DNA from 2 places in the Pectobacterium nicotianae genome. Region 2 is predicted to be linked to the other one. Evidence: predicted binding sites of a transcription regulator. Region 2 holds the regulator's gene; the other holds the start of a gene.
What was found. Region 2 encodes Fur, which represses iron uptake genes when iron is present. Its sites were predicted from a motif close to ATAATAATGAGAACNACTATCAA; they were not measured.
Positions count from the first base shown of each region.

Region 1 (4,516 bases), 1.3 Mb from region 2:
CGTCGTGTTGATGGACATGGTGAGATCGCCTGTCGCGATTTTCTCAGCCATATTCAATGTGTTGCCAAGCGGTGTGGTGATTTGGCGTGAAATGAACCAGGAAATCAGCAGACCAAGCAGTAGCGTAATCAGCGCGGCGATACTCATTTGCAGCGTGGCATTGCGAATGTCTTCCTGCGATGCCGCCAACTGATCGCTGAGCAGGGATTTAACTACGTCGTTTAACTGTCCGGCGACAACCTGCATTTGCCCCGCCTGCGCCATTTCCTCCTCATAGGCCGGCATATAGGCCAGGACCTGCTCTTCATAATTGTTCATTATTGCCAGAACGGGAGACAGTGTTTCACGCTGTTCGGCAGACAGGCTCTGATACAGGAAGGTCAATGATGTTTGTGCTGCGTTGATGGCATCCGTCAGCTTTTCTTCGGATTCTTTATTGGTAGACAGTAATAACCCACGAACGTGGTAGCGGACGGCAATCAGTTTTTGGTTCAGGTCAGAAAGTAATAATTGAAGAGTAGTGCTGTTGTTGTCCGCCTTTAATTGATCGTTGAGCTGTTCTAGCGGTTTTTCTGTTGTTGAGATATTCCAGCTTTTTCTGACGGCATCCTTTTTTCCCACTGCATTAATATAATTACTTTGTTTTTCCTGATAGCTGGTAATTAATGTGGGAATACTGGCTATTTTCTTGGAATCACTTTCTGGCCAGTGAAATTCTTTTGCTTTTTCAGCGAGTTTACTCACATTGGCAATGTGCTCAACGTTCTTTTTTATATCATCAGGATTATAAGTGGTGCCGTATAATGCGCGGTAATATTTAGCCTGGTTAATTTCATCATTAATATCGTTGCTTAAATTAACTTTATTAATACTGTCTTTCAGCGAGCCAATATGCATAATGCCCGCACCGGCAATCACCATGGTCATCAGCAGAATCAGGAAAAAGCCTAAGCCTAATTTTTTACCGACTTTTAGATTGTCAAAATTCATAGCCATCACATCCCACCACTATATCGTATTGAGTCGAATTCACTATCCTGATGCACACTTGCTTAGCGGTGTTAGCATCTCGGATTACCGCTTACCAAGCTTATCCCTGCAAAACAACCTGATAAAAACCCGCAGTAGATATCGGCACTTTACTCTGAAACTTTATGTGGCAGTGAGCGAGGATAGCCGGCGGACATGCGGCTCGACGTCCAGGGAGGGATAATAAAAAACTGGAATAACAGACTGTTATTCCAGTTTATATTCAAACGCAGAAGAGGCCTGATGGTATCAGGCACTCAGCGGTTTTATTTTTTCGCGCTAGCGAAACGGGCAGCGGCTTCGTCCCAGTTCAACACGTTCCAGAATGCTTTAGCGTAAGCTGGACGAAGGTTCTGATATTTCAGGTAGTAAGCGTGTTCCCATACGTCCAGACCGACGATTGGGTAGCCAGATGCACCAGAAACGGCTTCACCCATCAGCGGGCTGTCTTGGTTTGCAGTAGACACAACGGCCAGTTTACCGTCGTCTTTCAGTACCAGCCACGCCCAGCCAGAACCAAAGCGGGTTGCTGCTGCTTGCTCAAATTTCTCTTTAAACGCGTCAACGCTACCGAAATCACGCTCGATGGCGGCTTTCAGATCGCCAGTCAGCGTCGTGCCGACTTTCAGGCCTTTCCAGAACAGGCTGTGGTTAACGTGGCCACCCGCGTTGTTACGCAGTGCAGTTCTTTTTTCCGCAGGAACTTTATCCAGTTGAGCGATCAGCTCTTCAGCAGACAATTTAGCCAGTTCAGGCAGAGATTCCAGCGCGGCGTTAGCATTATTGACGTAAGCCTGATGGTGTTTGGAATGGTGAATTTCCATCGTTTCTTTGTCGAAATGCGGTTCCAGTGCGTCATAAGCATAAGGCAGCGATGGCAGTGAATAACTCATGTTTAGCATCTCCATGGTAAAAAAAATGTTACGGCACTGTGTTGTTAGTACCGCGTAAGCAATACCTTCATTATAGTTAATTAAATGATATTGAAAATGATTATTCTCGAATGGGTGGCATGAATCAGATTGCTTTACTTCATGATAACAAACGCTTATGTCGTTATTGCACTATGTAAAAACAAATTAATCTATGCCCATCGCCTGCAAAACGCCGCTGCTCTGGCGGTGTCTCTTACGCGCTCAGACGCTGCGGATGTGTGTAGATAGTCGCATGTCCCGGCCGACAAAAACCGACCAGCGTCAGGTTGCAGCGCTGTGCGACCTCCACAGCCAGCGAGGTCGCCGCAGAGACAGCAAACAGGATTTCCACGCCGCACATGGCGGATTTTTGGACCATTTCATAGCTGGCCCGGCTGGAAACCAGTGCAGCGCCTTGCTGCCACCCCTGTTTCGCTCGGGTACCCAGCAGTTTATCCAGCGCGACATGGCGGCCGACGTCTTCGCTTCCCCCGGACAGCGTGCCGTCTGGCGCGACCCAGCTTGCGGCGTGAGTACAGCCTGTCACTTGGCCGATCTTCTGCACATCGCGTAGCCGCACTAGCGCGTTTTCAAGTTTGCTAAGGGAAAATGTCTGTGTGAAGGGGAGAGGGGCGAGCGGTTTGCCGATTTCCGCGAGCTGCTCTACGCCACATACGCCGCAGCCTGTGCGGCCATCCATCGCCCGGCGGCGTTCTTTTAGCCCTGCGAAGCGTCGGCTCGAAAGCTCAATCTGTACTTCGATGCCATTACAGGCGGCTTGTACATCAATGCCGTAGATATCAGCCGGTGATTGAATAATGCCTTCAGATAAGGAAAACCCGAGAGCAAACTGTTCCAGTTCCTTCGGTGAGGCCATCATGACGACATGCGATATGCCGTTATAAACCAACGCAACAGGCACCTCTTCCGCCAGCCAGTCAGACTGTGGCTGCTGCAGCGAATCGGGATGATAGACTGAATGTTGCGTTGCGCCTTCAAGGGCGGCATCCGCTGGTAAATGAACCCCTTCCACCTGAAATACCTGCATGTTAGTAACCCTGGAAATTAAAAGTATTATTTCACCGCGCCTGAAGGGATGCGACTTTTTCTCGCAAGAAACTGTGCGTCAACTCGAAGAGTTGCCTTCTTCTCTGGCCGAATCCTGTCGCTAACCCCATACCCCGTATAGGCTTAATTTAACTGCTTACTGTTTGCCTCTTTTTCACTGCGGCATGGCCGCTCACCCGGAAATGAAAGGAGACTGAAATGGCGCACGATAATCTCGAAGGCCGATCCGCATCTGGCGAATATGGTTCTCTCAATCTGAAAAAACGCTATGACAATTTTATCGGCGGAGCCTGGGTTCCACCTGATGCTGGTCAGTATTTTGTCAATTTGACGCCAGTAACTGGCCAACCGCTGTGTGAAGTGGCCAGTTCGTCAACGCGAGATATTGACCACGCGCTGGATGCTGCTCACAAGGCAAAAGCGGAATGGGGTGGCCTGTCGGTGCAGGAACGCGCGTTGGTGCTTAACCGAATCGCCGACCGGATGGAGCAAAATCTTGAGCTGCTGGCGCAGGTGGAAACCTGGGATAACGGTAAACCGATACGCGAAACCAGCGGGGCGGATGTGCCGCTGGCGATTGACCACTTCCGCTATTTCGCGGCCTGTATCCGCGCGCAAGAGGGAGGGATTAGCGAAATTGACGGCGATACCGTGGCCTATCATTTTCATGAGCCGCTCGGCGTTGTCGGGCAAATTATTCCCTGGAATTTCCCGCTGCTAATGGCCTGTTGGAAGATGGCCCCCGCGCTGGCTGCCGGCAACTGTATTGTGCTGAAACCCGCCAAACTGACGCCGATGTCGGTGCTGATTTTGATGGAACTGATTCAGGATCTGCTGCCGCCAGGCGTCATCAATGTCGTTAATGGGTCGGGCAGCGAAATTGGTGAATATCTGGCGACGTCGAAACGCGTTGCGAAAGTGGCATTCACCGGATCGACTGAGGTAGGCCAGCAGATCATGAGCTATGCGGCGCAGAACGTGACGCCGGTAACGCTGGAGCTGGGCGGTAAATCGCCGAACATCTTCTTTGCCGATGTGATGGACAAGGAAGACAGCTTCTTTGACAAAGTGCTCGAAGGCTTCACGCTGTTTGCCTTCAATCAGGGCGAGGTCTGTACCTGTCCGAGCCGTGCGCTGGTGCAGGAATCTATCTACGATCGCTTTATGGAACGGGCAATCAAGCGCGTTGAGGCTATCCGCATCGGTAACCCGCTGGATAGCAAAACCATGATGGGCGCGCAGGTATCCGCAGGTCAGCTCGACACCATCCTTAACTATATTGATATCGGTAAGAAAGAGGGCGCACGCGTGCTCACGGGCGGTCAGCGCAAGGCAATGCCGAGCGGGCTGGCGGAAGGATACTATCTGGAGCCGACGATCTTGTTCGGTAAAAATAGTATGCGCGTCTTCCAGGAGGAAATTTTTGGACCGGTGCTGGCGGTCACGACCTTCAAAACGATGGATGACGCACTGGAGATCGCCAACGATACGGAATACGGTCTGGG
Region 1 covers NZ_CP096821.1:4,759,350-4,763,865, reverse strand. Annotated here, with positions in the region: gene MYB54_RS21230 (methyl-accepting chemotaxis protein) at 1-996, opposite strand, end outside; gene sodA (superoxide dismutase [Mn]) at 1,296-1,922, opposite strand; gene fdhD (formate dehydrogenase accessory sulfurtransferase FdhD) at 2,158-2,991, opposite strand; gene exaC (acetaldehyde dehydrogenase ExaC) at 3,210-4,516, shown strand, end outside.
Region 1: sodA (superoxide dismutase [Mn]) is a predicted target of Fur. The motif match lies at 2,007-2,029, and genes of this name have one in related genera.

Region 2 (4,516 bases):
CCTTTTTTTTCGTTATGAATAATTAAATGAAACTAACGGTTGTTTCCCAGCGTAGCTTGTTGGATCATTGTCGGTTATACGTCGTTTTAGCATTGAGGAATGAAGAATGAGTGAGGCTGAAGCCCGCCCAACCAACTTTATCCGTCAGATTATTGATGAAGATCTGGCGTCCGGTAAGCATGACCATATTCAGACGCGTTTCCCGCCAGAGCCGAACGGCTATCTGCATATTGGGCATGCAAAGTCTATTTGCCTGAATTTTGGTATCGCGCGTGACTATCAGGGGCAATGCAACCTGCGTTTTGACGATACCAATCCGGTAAAAGAAGACATCGAATACGTTGAGTCGATCAAACGTGACGTTGAGTGGCTGGGTTTTTCATGGAGCGGCGACGTTCGCTATTCTTCTGATTATTTCGATCAACTGCACGCTTATGCGGTTGAGCTGATCGGTAAAGGGCTGGCTTACGTTGATGAACTGACGCCTGAGCAGATTCGCGAATACCGCGGTACGCTGACGGCACCGGGCAAAAACAGCCCTTACCGCGATCGCACCGTGCAGGAAAACCTGACTCTGTTTGAAAAAATGCGTAACGGTGGGTTTGCGGAAGGTACAGCCTGCCTGCGTGCAAAAATCGATATGGCATCGTCCTTTATCGTGATGCGCGATCCGGTGTTGTATCGCATTAAATTTGCCGATCACCACCAGACGGGCAACAAGTGGTGCATCTACCCGATGTATGACTTCACCCACTGCATTTCCGATGCGCTGGAAGGGATCACGCATTCGCTGTGTACGCTGGAATTCCAGGACAACCGCCGTCTGTATGACTGGGTGCTGGATAACATCACCATTCCTTGCCATCCACGTCAGTACGAGTTCTCCCGCCTCAATCTCGAATACGCGATTATGTCCAAGCGTAAGCTGAATCAACTGGTGGTGGAAAACGTCGTTGAAGGATGGGACGATCCGCGTATGCCGACCATCTCTGGTCTGCGTCGTCGTGGTTATAGCGCAGCCTCTATCCGTGAATTCTGTGTGCGCATCGGCGTAACGAAACAGGATAACAACGTGGAAATGGCCGCGCTTGAGTCCTGTATCCGCGACGACCTGAATGAGAACGCGCCGCGTGCCATGGCGGTGCTGGATCCGGTCAAAGTCGTGATCGAGAATCTGTCAGCCGAGCACGAAGAGTTTGTCGCGATGCCAAACCATCCGAACAAGCCAGAAATGGGTTCACGTCAGGTCGCATTCAGTCGCGATGTTTACATCGATCGTGCTGACTTCCGTGAAGAAGCCAACAAGCAGTACAAGCGTCTGGTGCTGGGTAAAGAAGTGCGTCTGCGTAACGCTTATGTGATCAAAGCAGAGCGCATTGAAAAAGACGAGCAGGGTACTATCACCACGATTTACTGTAGCTATGATGCGGAAACGCTGAGCAAAGATCCGGCTGATGGTCGTAAAGTGAAAGGCGTTATCCACTGGGTTTCTGCGGCTCACGCGGTACCAGCTGAATTCCGCTTGTACGATCGCCTGTTCAGTGTGGCAAACCCTGGCGCGGCGGAAGACTTCCTGTCGACGATTAATCCAGATTCACTGAAAACTACGCAAGGTTTTGTGGAAGCAAGCCTGGCGCAGGCAGAAGCTGAGAAAGCGTATCAGTTTGAGCGTGAAGGCTATTTCTGTGCTGACCGCGTTTACTCCAGTGCAGAACATCTGGTGTTTAACCGTACGGTTGGGCTACGTGATACCTGGGTAGGCTAAGGCCACCAGTTAGAAGACAAAAATAAAACCGCCTCGGCGGTTTTATTTTTTTATGCGGTCGATTTATCGTGTGGAATCGTGCAGGGTTTCATCCTCTCGGCAATCCCCTTCACTGCAATGCCCATAAAGATACAGACTGTGGTTGGACAGTTTAATGCCGTGTCTTTCTGCGATCTCACGTTGACGTGCTTCGATATATTCATCGCGGAATTCAATGACTTTGCCACAGTCGAGGCAAATTAAGTGATCGTGATGATGCTGCTGCGTCAATTCAAAGACGGATTTGCCACCTTCGAAGTTATGACGGGTTACGATACCCGCATCATCAAACTGGTTGAGTACGCGATAGACGGTAGCGAGACCAATCTCTTCGCCCATATCAATCAGTTTCTTATATAAATCTTCCGCACTGACGTGATGGCAGACAGGGTCCTGTAACACTTCCAGTATTTTCAGTCTTGGAAGAGTGACTTTCAGGCCGGCCTTCTTTAATGCGGTATTGTTGTCAGTCATGCGGGTTTAATCCTGTTGCTTACTTATCAATGGAGGCTGCCTAGCCTATGACATCGGTCGGCTCAAAAAATGCAAAAGCGTCTCAATTATAGAACCGCGCATACAAAATGAAAACAAGGGAATGTTAACAATATTGTCCCCATTCACACTATTGGTATACAACGCAATTCGTTGTTGATGAATGAGGAAATGATGATGCACATACAAAGCCGATGGGATTATTGTACAGGTTTACTGATAGAAGTTAAAAAAATGTATCAATTATTATGAAAGGTTTTACCTATCAATGCTGTTTTCGGCTCTGATAGGGATTATCAGAGCCGAAATGGCTTAGCCAACCAGTTCTTTCAGGTTCAGCTCATCGCTGATCTGTTTCACCCACGTTGTTACGCGTTCGCTGGTCAGTTCAGGCTGACGGTCTTCATCGATAGCCAGGCCGATGAAGTGATTGTCGTCGGCGAGCCCTTTAGAGGCTTCAAAGTAATAGCCCTCTGTTGGCCAGTGGCCGACAATTGTCGCGCCGCGAGGCTCAATAATGTCACGGATGGTGCCCATGGCATCACAGAAGTATTCTGCATAATCTTCCTGATCGCCGCAGCCAAACAGGGCAACCAATTTTCCTGTGAAATCCACTTCTTCCAGCGACGGGAAGAAGTCATCCCAATCGCACTGAGCTTCACCGTAATACCAGGTTGGAATACCCAGCAGCAGAATATCGAAACCTTCGAGGTCTTCTTTGCTGCTTTTGGCGATGTCATGAACATCAGCGACGTTGGTGCCTAACTGCTGTTGAATCGTTTTGGCGATGTTTTCAGTGTTGCCGGTATCACTGCCAAAGAATATTCCGATGAGTGCCATGAATTAAATAACCTCTTGATTCCTAATGGTATGGTGTAATGTTTCACCCACTTATCTGTTAATAATAACAGACACTCACATCGGGAGAAACTCGTATCGGTAAGGATGCGTAAATCAAGAGCGTGTGACGTGCGAAGGTGAGTAAGGAAACGAAACGTATCTCTGTGTGATACTAAATTCCTCATAATGAATAGGGTTTATGTTATTGTCTGAGATTCAGTACACATTTCCTTAATATAATTACGGTTATATATTTGCAACGATGTTTCATTTTTTATGGATGTATTTTTTATTTCTCTGGTTGTTTCAATTGTAATTAAAAGCAGACTTCTGTTTGTGAAAAATAAAAATCACGGAGCGGTACGTTACTATTCCTGAGAGTTAAAATGCACACAAAAGATAATGTTTTATAGGACTGAAAATCTGTAACATTTCTCGGGAATATTCTTAATGAATGGAAATAAGAACTATAACCATTTGCAGCTGAAACGATGCAATCATGAAAGAAAGGGTTTTATTCTTTTGATGTTAAAGAATAAAATGAAAACTCATCTCAAATCACCTTATTGCCTAATGGTATGTCCGTGCCAACACAAGCAGGACGCGGGTGCGCGGCACGTTTGATTGCAACTCTCTGATTAAAATACTTATATCTATAGAAATAGGTGAATTTATTCTCAGTGTGAAAAATTATATTAATAAATATAGCGAGAACGCTAAATATTCTCTGTATTTAGCCGATGAGTTAGCGTGGTTTTTGAGTTTTCAACTCGGTGAAATGTGAACGCTAGGGAGAAGTGACCTGTTTCATGGTGTGAATTTTCTGATTCATATCGGTTGATTAGCGATAAAAATCTTTTTAACCATTTTCCTGATTTGGAGTGAGCTATGAAACTTATAAAAAATATTGCCATCAGAACCGCGATGCTGTGGGTTCTGGGCATTTTTTGTGTTCTTTGGGGTGGCGTGTCGATATATACCATGTTCTCTTTTAAAGAGATGACGGCGACCTCGAAAACCAGCACCTTGCTGGTTCAGAACATGAATTTTATCAACCAGGGCAACGATCAATATTTCCGAATGGTAACCCGTCTGGCGCGTGCAGTTGATGCTCGTCGCAGCGGTGATAATGCTACCGCAGATAAAGAGCAGGCTTCTGCACTTGTCGCGTTGGATAAACTGAAATCTGATTTGGTGGCGTTTAATGCTATCGATCATGCGGGTCTGGATGCTGCGCTGGTACAGGCGGTCAGCCGTGACTGGAATAACCTGGTGACTCAGGGCGTTGAACCGCTTTACCAAAAGGCCGTTGCCAACGCGCTGGATGACTACCAAAATCAGGCCAAGAACGTTGTGCCACCATTGAGTCGTCAGTTTGGC
Region 2 covers NZ_CP096821.1:3,434,513-3,439,028, reverse strand. Annotated here, with positions in the region: gene glnS (glutamine--tRNA ligase) at 107-1,765, shown strand; gene fur (ferric iron uptake transcriptional regulator) at 1,829-2,278, opposite strand; gene fldA (flavodoxin FldA) at 2,609-3,136, opposite strand; gene MYB54_RS15375 (methyl-accepting chemotaxis protein) at 4,025-4,516, shown strand, end outside.